DNA from 4 places in the Escherichia fergusonii ATCC 35469 genome. Region 1 is predicted to be linked to each of the others. Evidence: predicted binding sites of a transcription regulator. Region 1 holds the regulator's gene; each other region holds the start of a gene.

The links. Region 1 encodes CRP, which controls carbon source genes, mostly activating them, when cyclic AMP is high. Its sites were predicted from a motif close to ATGTGANNNNNNTCACAT; they were not measured.
Region 2: drpB (cell division protein DrpB) is a predicted target of CRP. The motif match lies at 1,563-1,580, and genes of this name have one in related genera.
Region 3: deoC (deoxyribose-phosphate aldolase) is a predicted target of CRP. The motif match lies at 1,838-1,855, and genes of this name have one in related genera.
Region 4: uxuA (mannonate dehydratase) is a predicted target of CRP. The motif match lies at 1,791-1,808, and genes of this name have one in related genera.

What each region holds. Positions count from the first base shown of each region.
Region 1 covers NC_011740.1:3,385,639-3,388,882, forward strand. The annotation lists gene EFER_RS16720 (phosphoribulokinase) at 1-705, shown strand, start outside; gene EFER_RS16725 (OsmC family protein) at 760-1,164, opposite strand; gene crp (cAMP-activated global transcriptional regulator CRP) at 1,469-2,101, shown strand; gene EFER_RS16735 (YccS/YhfK family putative transporter) at 2,152-3,244, shown strand, end outside.
Region 2 covers NC_011740.1:1,992,849-1,996,092, forward strand. The annotation lists gene yedA (drug/metabolite exporter YedA) at 1-13, shown strand, start outside; gene EFER_RS09755 (very short patch repair endonuclease) at 5-472, opposite strand; gene EFER_RS09760 (phosphohydrolase) at 497-1,186, opposite strand; gene drpB (cell division protein DrpB) at 1,239-1,508, opposite strand; gene EFER_RS09770 (porin) at 2,170-3,225, shown strand.
Region 3 covers NC_011740.1:4,563,489-4,566,732, reverse strand. The annotation lists gene deoA (thymidine phosphorylase) at 1-851, opposite strand, end outside; gene deoC (deoxyribose-phosphate aldolase) at 929-1,708, opposite strand; gene EFER_RS22325 (YjjI family glycine radical enzyme) at 1,966-3,244, shown strand, end outside.
Region 4 covers NC_011740.1:3,101,743-3,104,986, forward strand. The annotation lists gene EFER_RS15265 (fructuronate reductase) at 1-304, opposite strand, end outside; gene uxuA (mannonate dehydratase) at 385-1,569, opposite strand; gene EFER_RS15280 (Slp family lipoprotein) at 2,078-2,644, shown strand; gene EFER_RS15290 (helix-turn-helix domain-containing protein) at 3,036-3,244, shown strand, end outside.

The sequences.
Region 1 (3,244 bases):
ATCCGCAAGGCGCGTGATGCCGGGCGGCATATCAGCTACTTTGGCCCCGAAGCTAACGACTTCGGCCTGCTGGAACAAACCTTCATTGAATACGGTCAGAGCGGCAAAGGAAAATCACGCAAATATCTGCATACGTACGACGAAGCCGTACCATGGAATCAGGTGCCGGGGACATTCACCCCATGGCAACCTTTACCGGAACCCACTGATGTACTGTTTTATGAAGGGCTACACGGCGGCGTGGTCACACCACATCATAACGTTGCGCAGCATGTGGATTTACTGGTCGGCGTAGTGCCTATCGTTAACCTTGAGTGGATTCAAAAACTGATCCGCGACACCAGCGAGCGCGGGCACTCACGAGAAGCGGTGATGGACTCAGTAGTACGTTCAATGGAAGACTATATCAACTACATCACGCCGCAGTTTTCCCGCACCCATCTTAACTTCCAGCGCGTTCCCACTGTCGACACCTCAAACCCGTTCGCAGCAAAGGGCATTCCATCACTGGATGAAAGCTTTGTGGTGATCCATTTTCGTAATCTGGAAGGGATCGATTTCCCCTGGCTGCTGGCGATGTTGCAGGGCTCATTCATTTCCCACATCAATACATTAGTGGTGCCGGGCGGTAAAATGGGTCTGGCAATGGAGTTAATTATGCTGCCACTGGTGCAACGATTGATGGAAGGAAAGAAAATCGAGTAACTCTGCTAATATGCCGGATAAACAATTATCCGGCATCGTACTCCTGACATTAAATCACGCGGCAACCACTTCATACGAGTGAGTAATATTCACCGCTTTTTCCAGCATCAACGCCACTGAACAATATTTCTCGGCAGAGAGATCTACCGCACGCGCAACTGCTGCGTCTTTCAGGTCGCGACCGGTGACGATAAAATGCAGATTAATGTGCGTAAACAGGCGTGGTGCCTCTTCGCGGCGTTCAGAGGTCAATTTTACTTCACAATCGACAACATCCTGACGCCCCTTTTGCAGGATAGAAACCACATCAATGGCGCTACAACCACCCGCCGCCATCAACACCATTTCCATCGGACTTGGCGCTTTATCGCCAGAGTTGCCGTCCATTAAAATCTGGTGACCAGATGCGGATTCGCCCAAAAAAGTTAACCCTTCGACCCACTTCACTCGCGCTTGCATTTTTGCCACTCCACTGCATCAAATTTATTCACAGCGTACGCGTACTGACCAAATCGCGCAACAGAAGGCGACCTGAGTCAAGCTGAAGCGAGACACCAGGAGACACACGGCGAAAGCTATGCTAAAACAGTCAAGATGCTACAGTAATACATTGATGTACTGCATGTGTGTAACGGACTTCACATAACAGATGCAGTACGTATTTGACAGCCTCTTCCCAGATAGCGGGAAGCACATTTCGGCAATCCAGAGACAGCGGCGTTTTCTGGCTCTGGAGAAAGCTTATAACAGAGGATAACCGCGCATGGTGCTTGGCAAACCGCAAACAGACCCGACTCTCGAATGGTTCTTGTCTCATTGCCACATTCATAAGTACCCATCCAAGAGCACGCTTATTCACCAGGGTGAAAAAGCGGAAACGCTGTACTACATCGTTAAAGGCTCTGTGGCAGTGCTGATCAAAGATGAAGAGGGTAAAGAAATGATCCTCTCCTATCTGAATCAGGGTGATTTTATTGGCGAACTGGGCCTGTTTGAAGAGGGCCAGGAACGTAGCGCATGGGTACGTGCGAAAACCGCCTGTGAAGTGGCTGAAATTTCGTACAAAAAATTTCGCCAATTGATTCAGGTAAACCCGGACATTCTGATGCGTCTGTCTGCACAGATGGCGCGTCGTTTGCAAGTCACTTCAGAGAAAGTGGGCAACCTGGCGTTCCTCGACGTGACGGGCCGCATTGCACAGACTCTGCTGAACCTGGCAAAACAACCGGATGCCATGACTCACCCGGACGGTATGCAAATCAAAATTACCCGTCAGGAAATCGGTCAGATTGTCGGCTGTTCTCGTGAAACCGTGGGACGCATTCTGAAGATGCTGGAAGATCAGAACCTGATCTCCGCACACGGTAAAACCATCGTCGTTTACGGCACTCGTTAATCCCGTCGGAGTGGCGCGTTACTGAGTAGCGCGCCATTTTGTTTCCCCCGATGTGGCGCAGACTGATTTATCACCCCGATATCAACTATGCACTACGACAAACGCTAGTGCTATGTTTGCCCGTGGCCGTTGGGTTAATGCTTGGCGAATTACGATTCGGTCTGCTCTTCTCCCTCGTTCCTGCCTGTTGCAATATTGCGGGCCTTGATACGCCTCATAAACGTTTTTTCAAACGCTTAATCATTGGTGCGTCACTGTTTGCCACCTGTAGCTTGCTGACACAGCTGTTACTGGCAAAAGATGTTCCCCTGCCCTTTTTGCTGACCGGATTAACGCTGGTGCTTGGTGTCACTGCTGAGCTGGGGCCATTGCACGCAAAATTGCTTCCCGCATCGCTGCTCGCCGCCATTTTTACCCTCAGTCTGGCGGGATACATGCCAGTCTGGGAACCGTTGCTCATCTATGCGCTGGGCACTCTCTGGTACGGATTGTTTAACTGGTTTTGGTTCTGGATCTGGCGCGAACAACCGCTACGCGAGTCACTAAGTCTGCTGTACCGTGAACTGGCGGATTACTGCGAAGCCAAATACAGCCTGCTTACCCAGCACACCGATCCTGAAAAAGCATTGCCACCACTGCTGGTGCGCCAGCAAAAAGCGGTCGATTTAATTACTCAGTGCTATCAGCAAATGCATATGCTTTCCGCGCAAAATAATACTGACTACAAGCGGATGCTGCGTATTTTCCAGGAGGCGCTGGATTTACAGGAACATATTTCGGTCAGCTTGCATCAGCCGGAAGAGGTGCAAAAGCTGGTCGAGCGTAGCCATGCGGAAGAAGTTATCCGCTGGAATGCGCAAACTGTCGCCACTCGCCTGCGCGTGCTGGCTGATGACATTCTTTACCATCGCCTGCCGACGCGCTTTACGATGGAAAAACAAATTGGCGCACTGGAAAAAATCGCCCGCCAGCATCCGGATAATCCTGTTGGGCAATTCTGCTATTGGCACTTCAGCCGCATCGCTCGTGTACTACGCACCCAAAAACCGCTCTATGCCCGTGATTTACTGGCCGATAAACAGCGGCGAATGCCGTTACTGCCGGCACTGAAAAGTTATCTGTCACTAAAGTCTCCGGCGCTAC
Region 2 (3,244 bases), 1.4 Mb from region 1:
ACATTCAGAGTAATTGAATACCGAGAGTGTCGATCTGCGCGTCGGCGTCAGCGCCGCAGATCCACTCTTCTAAGCGCTCAGATAACGCGGCGTCACTGAGTTTTTCTCGCCCCCGCAACGCACACTCCCAGACGATCAACACTCGCCAGCCAAGCGCCTGCAAACGCACCTGGTCACGACGATCACGCTCAACATTTTTGCCAATCTTTTCCAGCCAGAACGCCGTGCGTGTCGCCGGAACTTTAAACAGGTGACAATGATGCTGGTGCCAGAAACAGCCATGGGTAAATATAACGCACTGATAATCATCAATAATAAAATCAGGTTTGCCTGGCAGCGAGGCGTCCTGAACGCGATACGGTATACCAAGCTCGTTAAGCACACTGGCAAGACGCTTTTCGATGGCGGTGTCGCGGGTCGCGATGGCCCGCATGTTTTTGCTACGTGTGGCTTTATCGTGAACATCGGCCATTTGCAACGTCCTTATGCTGATGATTTATCGAGTAAATGTGCAGATAACGTTTTGATCCAACGAATCATAGTCGCCGTTTAATTCCGCACTCAACTTCGCCATAAACGTCACGAGGAAATCCGCATTTTTCCGGGCGAGTTGTTTACCCAGTGGGGTTTGCATGGTTTCCGGTAAGGTTAATAGCTTCATCTGAAAATGGTCGAGAGCATACTGTTTGTCGTTCAGTGAGCGATGCAGGGCGAAGGGATCGTTGGCATCAAACAGTGCCACCCCCAGTGCGCCAGAAACAGCAAATACCCGTGCCAGACCAATCGCCCCCAGCGCCTCCAGTCTGTCTGCATCCTGAACTATTTTCGCTTCCAGGCTTTGCGGGGGGATTTTTGCGCTAAAGCTATGCGCTTCAATGGCATGGCACACCGCCGGGATTTTATCAGCCGGAAACAGGGGAAATTGTTGCCTGAGCACGCGCGCCGTCTCTTGCGCAGCAAGGATAGATGAGCGATGACGTTCGGGATGATTTTTCGCCAGACTGATCAGATCGTGAAAGTAACAGGCGGTCAGGATCACCAACTTATCGACGGGATGATCTGCCGCCAGTTTTTGCGATGTCGCCCAGACACGGCGAAAGTGAGCGATGTCATGGGCGGCATCAAGCTGTTGGTGATGGCGCGTGAGCCAGGATTCAAATTGCGTTTGCCAGTGTGATATGTCCATTGCGCCTCCGAATGTTTACGCAAGGCCACCTTAGCAATTTTCAGCCTTTGCTTCACCTGCGGCAGTTGCGTGGTCCGGTATACCAGGCGATGCCACCAAGGATTGCACCTACCAGGGCAAATATCATAAAGCCCAGCAATGCACCCAGCCATTTTCCACTGGTGGAACCTAAATCGCTTTCGAAGCCAGCGATAGGCGCAGACTGTAGTGAGCTGATGGTCCAGATATAACGCACCATCGCCCATGCAAAGTAGATGCACCAGGCATAAAAGGCACATAGCGCCAGTTTGCCACCGGGGCTACGCGAGGTTCTTGTTTCCATAGATTTGACGCTCTCCATTTATGTTGTTACCCATAACACAAGCCCTCTCATTTTATGTGAAGTAACTCACGCTTTTCTACCCTTTTGCCTTTGCTTGTTACACAATTCATACACCCACTAAATAAATTAATGAGTAGATATTGTATTAAGTGGGGTGATATCAGGCTTTTTTGCTTTAAGTATCGCCGGGGTCTGGTTGGTAATATTTATTGCAGAAATATTACCAACGTTTGTATTCGGACTTTGGCTTTCACATTTTGTATGCAATGATAGCCCGGTTATTAGCCTTTTATCATCTACAATCTGTTACTACCCTATTTACCGACATTAATTTGTCGGTTTTTTTTCGCACAAAGATATTAAAAGACCCGTTAACCCCTTCTTGATTGTATTATTTTTATTGCTTGCATGAATGTATTCATAAAAACAATAACTTATTGATATATATACCATACATAATGTAAATACATCGAAACACAATCATTATATTTAAATTATAAATAGCGCAATAGAAACATTTTGCAATACTTTAAATAGAATTGTTACATGCAAGTCTTAAAATAAAATGAACTTCATAGAATAGTATCCAAACGTGCTCTTTTTTGGATAACAGCACTTTATCTATATATTCATAGAAATTATTATCACAAGGGAATACATAATGAAAAGAAAAGTTCTGGCAATGCTGGTCCCGGCATTATTAGTTGCTGGCGCAGCAAATGCGGCTGAAATTTATAACAAGAATGGTAATAAAGTAGATTTTTACGGCAAGATGGTTGGCGAGCGTATCCTGACTGATCGTGAAAATGGTGAAAAGGGTGACAACTCTCAAGATACCTCTTATGCCCGTTTTGGCGTGAAAGGTGAAACTCAAATCAATCCTGAACTGACTGGTTATGGTCAGTTTGAAGTTGACCTGGAAGCATCTAACGACTCAAACAATGATCAGACTCGTCTGGCATATGCTGGTCTGAGCTACAAAGATCTTGGTTCTTTTGATTACGGTCGTAACGTCGGTGTTGCTTATGATGCTGAAGCGTTTACTGATATGTTTGTTGAGTGGGGCGGCGACTCATGGGCAAGCACTGACCTGTTTATGACCAACCGTACCAACGGTGTTGCAACCTATCGTAACACTGATTTCTTCGGCATGGTTGAAGGTCTGAATTTTGCTCTGCAATATCAGGGTAAAAATGAAGGCAATAACAGCTCAGCTAATGGTGACGGTCATGGTTTATCTGCAACTTATACCATTGATGGTTTCTCATTTGCTGGTGCGTATGCAAACTCTGACCGTACTGATGCTCAGTCATCTGACCTTAAAGGCGAAAGAGCAGAAGTTTGGGCACTGTCATCAAAATATGATGCGAACAACATTTATGCAGCTGTAATGTACGGTGAAACTCACAACATGAACTCCGATGCTGGTAATGTTGTGAACAAAACACAGAACTTCGAAGCTGTTCTTCAGTACCAGTTTGACTTCGGTTTGCGTCCGTCCATCGGCTACTCCTACTCTAAGGCACTGGATGTTGCAGGTTATAAAGACTCTGACCGTCTGAACTACATTGAAATTGGTACATGGTACTACTTCAATAAAAACATGAACGTGTACACTGCTTACCAAATTAACCTGCTGGATAAGAGCGATTACGTTCTTGATCATGGTTTGAATACCGACGACCAGTTCGCAGTGGGTATCGTTTACCAGTTCTAATTTTCTGCTGCAAAATTCC
Region 3 (3,244 bases), 1.2 Mb from region 1:
AGCATCTCCACACACAACGCCATCGTGACATCAAACAGACGCGGGTTACGATACTCACCAGTCAGGAACTGCACCGCTTCACGAACTTCAACCGCGTTACCTGCACTGGAGGCCAGCACCTGATTCATATCGGTGAGCAGCGCGGTGGTGCGCACGCCAGCGCCGTTAGCCACGCCAACAATCGCTTCGGCAAGGGCTTCAGAGAGTTCGTAGGTCGGCATAAACGCGCCGCTACCCACTTTCACGTCCATCACCAGCGCGTCCAGACCTTCCGCAAGTTTCTTCGCCAGGATCGAGGCAGTGATCAGCGGGATGGAATCCACGGTTGCGGTAATATCGCGGGTCGCGTAGAAACGTTTATCTGCCGGAGCCAGTGAGCTGGTCTGGCCGATAATCGCCACGCCGACGTCTTTAATAATTTCGCGGAAACGGTTGTCATCCGGGAAAATGTCGAAGCCAGGGATGGATTCCAACTTGTCGAGCGTACCGCCAGTATGGCCGAGGCCGCGACCGGAGATCATCGGAATATAGCCGCCACAGGCAGCGACCATCGGCCCCAACATCAGCGAAGTCACATCGCCGACGCCGCCGGTCGAGTGTTTATCAACAATCGGGCCATTCAGATGCAGGCTTTTCCAGTCGAGAACGGTTCCTGAATCTCGCATCGCCATCGTCAGCGAGACACGCTCCGGCATTGTCATATCGTGGAAGAAAATGGTCATCGCGAGGGCGGCAATCTGCCCTTCGGAGATAGTGTTGTCGCGAATACCGTTGATAAAGAAGCGAATTTCTTCATCGCTCAGCGCATGACCATCACGTTTTTTACGAATAATTTCTTGTGCGAGAAACAAGGTAACCTCCCGTGGAAAAGAGACGAGGTAATCGGGGAACCGGATGAGCATCGCTGCGTCATCCGGCAAATCAAGCCTTAGTAGCTGCTGGCGCTCTTACCGTCGCCGTGGCCCAGCGCTTTCAGCAGGCTTGCCAGCAGGCTGGAAGCACCAAAGCGGTAGTGACGCGCATCAGCCCAGTCAGCACCGAACAGTTCATCTGCGATGGCAAGATATTTCTGCGCATCTTCCGCAGTACGCACGCCGCCCGCCGGTTTGAAACCAACGGTTTTTTCTACGCCCATGTCGCGAATCACTTCCATCATGATGCGCGCGCTTTCCGGCGTCGCATTCACAGCCACTTTACCGGTAGAGGTTTTGATGAAATCAGCACCCGCTTTGATGGATATTTCAGACGCTTTACGGATCAGCGCTTCGTCTTTCAGTTCGCCAGTTTCGATGATCACTTTCAGCAGTACGTTCGCTGCCGCGCAAGCCTCTTTACAGGCTTTCACCAGATCAAAACCAACCTGCTCGTTACCCGCCATCAGTGCACGGTACGGGAACACTACGTCAACTTCATCGGCACCGTAGGCGATTGCCGCACGGGTTTCTGCCAGCGCGATTTCGATGTCGTCGTTACCGTGTGGGAAGTTAGTTACCGTAGCGATACGGATTTCCGGGGTGCCCTGCTCTTTCAGCGTTTTGCGAGCAATCGGGATAAAGCGAGGGTAGATACAGATAGCGGCGGTATTGCCGACCGGAGTTTTGGCCTGATGACACAGAGCGATCACTTTCTCGTCGGTGTCGTCGTCATTCAGGGTGGTCAGGTCCATCAATTTCAGTGCACGCAGGCTGCTTGCTTTCAGATCAGTCATTTCATTCTCCTGGCTTGTCGCCAATAAAATTCACCTTGCGAGTTTGTTAGTATTCTAACATCTACTCCGCAACACACTTCGATATACATCACAATTAAGGAAATCTACTTACAAGTTTGCATCACTGTAATGCGATCTGGTTCAAATAATTCACTTTCAAATGAATGCGTCAGTGGTGGCAAACGCATCAGGATCAAAGTGAACATCACGAAACTTCTTACAATGGCGCATCACCTTCGGCATAAAAGGAACAGAAGATGCCCACTTCTCATGAAAATGCACTGCAACAACGTTGCCAGCAAATTGTCACCAGCCCGGTACTTAGCCCGGAGCAGAAACGCCATTTTCTGGCACTGGAAGCAGAAAACAATCTGCCTTACCCGGCGTTGCCTGCCGAAGCCCGCCGCGCGCTGGATGAAGGTGTAATCTGCGATATGTTTGAAGGTCATGCGCCGTATAAACCGCGCTATGTCTTACCCGATTACGCCCGTTTTTTGGCCAACGGTTCAGAATGGCTGGAGCTGGAAGGCGCAAAAGATCTTGATGACGCACTCTCTCTGCTGACCATTCTTTACCACCACGTTCCTTCGGTCACATCGATGCCGGTCTACCTGGGGCAACTGGATGCGTTGTTGCAACCGTATGTTAGAATTCTAACACAAGACGAGATCGATATTCGAATAAAACGTTTCTGGCGTTATCTCGACAGAACCCTGCCAGACGCCTTTATGCACGCCAATATTGGCCCATCTGATTCACCCATTACCCGTGCGATTTTACGCGCAGACGCAGAGCTGAAGCAGGTTTCACCGAACCTGACTTTTATCTACGATCCTGAAATCACCCCTGATGACCTGCTGCTGGAAGTGGCGAAAAACATCTGTGAATGTAGCAAACCGCACATCGCCAACGGTCCCGTGCATGATAAAATTTTCACAAAAGGGGGCTACGGGATTGTGAGCTGTTACAACTCACTGCCGCTGGCGGGTGGTGGCAGCACGCTGGTACGCCTTAACCTGAAAGCCATTGCCGAGCGCAGCGAATCGCTGGATGACTTCTTTACGCGCACTCTACCGCACTACTGCCAACAGCAGATCGCCATCATCGATGCGCGGTGTGAATTCCTCTATCAACAATCACACTTCTTTGAGAATAGCTTCCTGGTGAAAGAAGGGCTGATTAACCCTGAACGTTTTGTGCCAATGTTTGGCATGTATGGGCTGGCGGAAGCGGTTAACTTGCTGTGTGAAAAAGAAGGAGTTGCCGCGCGTTACGGTAAAGAAGCCGCCGCAAATGAAGTGGGTTATCGCATTAGCGCGCAACTGGCGGAGTTTGTCGCCAATACCCCCGTGAAATATGGCTGGCAAAAACGCGCCATGTTACACGCACAGTCGGGGATAAGTTCCGATATCGGCACCACGCCGGGCGCACGTTTGCCATATGGCGATGAGCCAGATCCGATCACCCATCTGCAAACTGTCGCCCCGCATCATGCTTATTATTATTCCGGCATCAGCGACATTTTGACGCTCGACG
Region 4 (3,244 bases), 280 kb from region 1:
GCAGCGCTTCTTTCATCGAGCCAATAATTTTCAGCTCGGTGCTTTCTGCGCCTTTTTCCGCTACGGTGTACAGCAGATGCTGTTTTTTCAGGTTTTCGATCAGCACACGGTCGTTGCCTGGCATCAGGTTAACTTCGCAGATCCCCCAGTCGCTATCCGTGCTTTCCAGCAGGTGATGGGTGTACAGCGCCTGGTGCGCGCGGTGAAACGCCCCGCAACCGAGATGCACAATGCGTGATTCCAGACGAGAATGATCCCATGACGGGCGGGCAACCGGCAGATTGCTGTCAACAATAGTAGTCATCGTAAACTCCAGAATCCGTCTTCAGAGAGTGACGGCAAGGAAGAAGGAACCGGCACGGCGCGCAGCCATGCCGGTGGATATTAACGGCTAAAGAAAGCGCGCTGGATCGCCATTTCGACACCGCGAACTTCGGCCAGGCCTTTCAGACGACCAATCGCGGAGTAACCTGGGTTGGTTTTCTTCTTCAGGTCGTCCAGCATCTGGTGACCGTGATCCGGACGCATTGGGATCAGGTCTTCTTTGCCTTCCGCTTTACGACGGTGTTCTTCTTCAACAATCGCTTTCACCACTTCGTACATATCAACGTCACCGTTCAGATGCGCCGCTTCGTGGAAGGTTTTCGGGTTATCTTCACGCATGGTGGAACGCAGATGGGTGAAGTAAATGCGCGGACCGAACTGCTTGATCATATCAACCAGATCGTTGTCAGCACGCACACCGTAAGAACCGGTGCACATGGTGAAACCGTTCGCCATGCTGTTTACGGTATCAACCATCCATTGCATATCTTCAATGGTGGAAACAATGCGCGGCAGGCCGAGGATCGGGCGCGGCGGATCGTCCGGGTGAACAGCCATACGCACGCCAACTTCTTCGGCAACCGGAATAATGGCTTTCAGGAAGACCGCAAAGTTTTCGCGCAGTTTGGCTTTGTCGATATCTTTGTACAGCTCCAGGTGCTTACGGAACTGGTCGAGGGTGTACCCTTCTTCCGCGCCCGGCAGACCGGCAATGATGTTACGGGTCAGACGCGCTTTGTCTTCGTCGCTCATAGTGGCGAAGCGTTCAGCGGCCTGAGCAATTTCTTCTTCGGTGTAATCCGCTTCCGCGCCTGGACGCTTCAGGATGTGCAGTTCGAATGCAGCAAATTCGATCTGGTCGAAGCGCAGAGCTTTGGAGCCGTCTGGCAGCACGTATTCGAGGTCAGTACGGGTCCAGTCGAGCACCGGCATGAAGTTGTAGCACACGGTGCGAATGCCGCACTGCGCCAGGTTGCGCAGAGTCTGCTGATAGTTAGCGATCCACTGCTCATAGTTGCCAGTATGAGTTTTGATATCTTCGTGAATTGGCACACTTTCCACAACAGACCACACCAGGCCTGCGTCTTCAACGATCGCCTTGCGTTTGAGGATCTCTTCTACTGACCACACTTCCCCGTTCGGGATATGGTGCAAAGCGGTAACCACGCCAGTCGCGCCCGCCTGACGTACATCAGCTAAAGTGACCGGATCATTTGGGCCGTACCAGCGCCAGGTCTGTTCCATGATTTTTCCTCTTCACGTGGTGGGGTGTCAGTAGATCCCCAGATTGATTAGATAGCCGGGTCTTTCGACGTACTTATAGCGTCGTGCCGGACGAGATGACGTATAAGTTCCACTTTTTGGTCAGACATGTCAACCTTGAAGTCAAAATTGGTTAACCAAATCACAATTACAGGCAATGCAGGCTATCTGACGGGCATTGATGTTGGTGTTAATGATGTAAAATGAGGCTTAGATCACATTATTGGTTGACCAATTATGGCAGTTTCCCAGGATACAAACCCTGTGTCTTTTTATTCATGACAACACATCAATATATCCTGTCTAATAATTAGCAGGGTATAAAACCAGACGTTAATATATTCCCTCTCCTCGATCATCAATCTGTATATAAAAATACAATTAGACCAAAAAATACCACTATCGGCTATTTCGCTCATTAAACTGAGAAATTAACCGAAAAAATCCTATTATTTGCATATCATTTGTTGACGTTGAAAAGGACAGTAACATGAACAAAACAAAAGGTGCGCTTATCATCAGCCTGTCATTATTGCTGGCTGCCTGTAGTTCTATTCCACAGAATATCAAAGGTAATAACCAACCCGATATCCAGAAAAGTTTCGTTGCTGTCCACAACCAGCCAAATTTATATGTAGGTCAACAGGCTCGCTTTGGCGGTAAAGTTATAAATGTGATCAACTCCAAAAATGACACATTATTGGAAATTGCCGTTTTACCTTTAGACCGTTATGCCAAACCTGAACTCGATGCCAACTATCAGGGGCGTATTCTGGCTAAACAGAATGGTTTCCTTGACCCGGTAAACTACCGCAATCATTACGTTACCGTGCTGGGCACTATTCAAGGTGAACAACAGGGCTTTATCAACAAAGTTCCTTACGATTTCGTTAATCTGAATATTCAAGGGATTCAGATTTGGCGCATGGTTGAAACCGTGAATACCACTTACAACTTATGGGATTACGGCTATGGTGCCTTCTGGCCTGAACCAGGTTGGGGTGCGCCGTATTACGGCGAAAACGTGAGTTCTGTTACTCCGGAATTAATTAAATAACAGATCATACTCTAAATAATTCGAGTTGCAGGAAGGCGACAAGCGAGTGAATCCCCAGGAGCTTACATAAGTAAGTGACTGGGGTGAGCGAACGCAGACGCAGCACATGCAACTTGAAGTATGACGAGTATAGAAACTCGTTCGCTGTTTCATGTCAGATGCAGCATGAAGGTCTTATTTGGCCTGCCAGGATCTGCAAATTCAATATGATATTGCAGATACCCTTCGGGCCTGATAAGCGTGGCGCATCAGGCAATCACATGTTTGTCATTAGACTCAACGGATACCTCATCAGGTATCCGTTTTTAGATAAAAATGCCAAAGAGGATCTAAGCACAATTTAAAAAATTAACCGCAAATGAGAAAGAATGAACTGCAACAGGAGTCGGTCATGTTTTTGGTTATCACAAAGGACACTGTTTTATTTAATGCTATTACATTTTTGCTCAATAAGAGCCAGGTTGTTCACGTTCAGGATGAAGATGACATTGACTTAGTGTTGCATCAACATTGCCATATAATCATTGATACTTTAATGAACAACGTATTTCACTCGGCCATGGCGGAAAAAATCAAACAGCTAAGACCGGAACAGGTCAT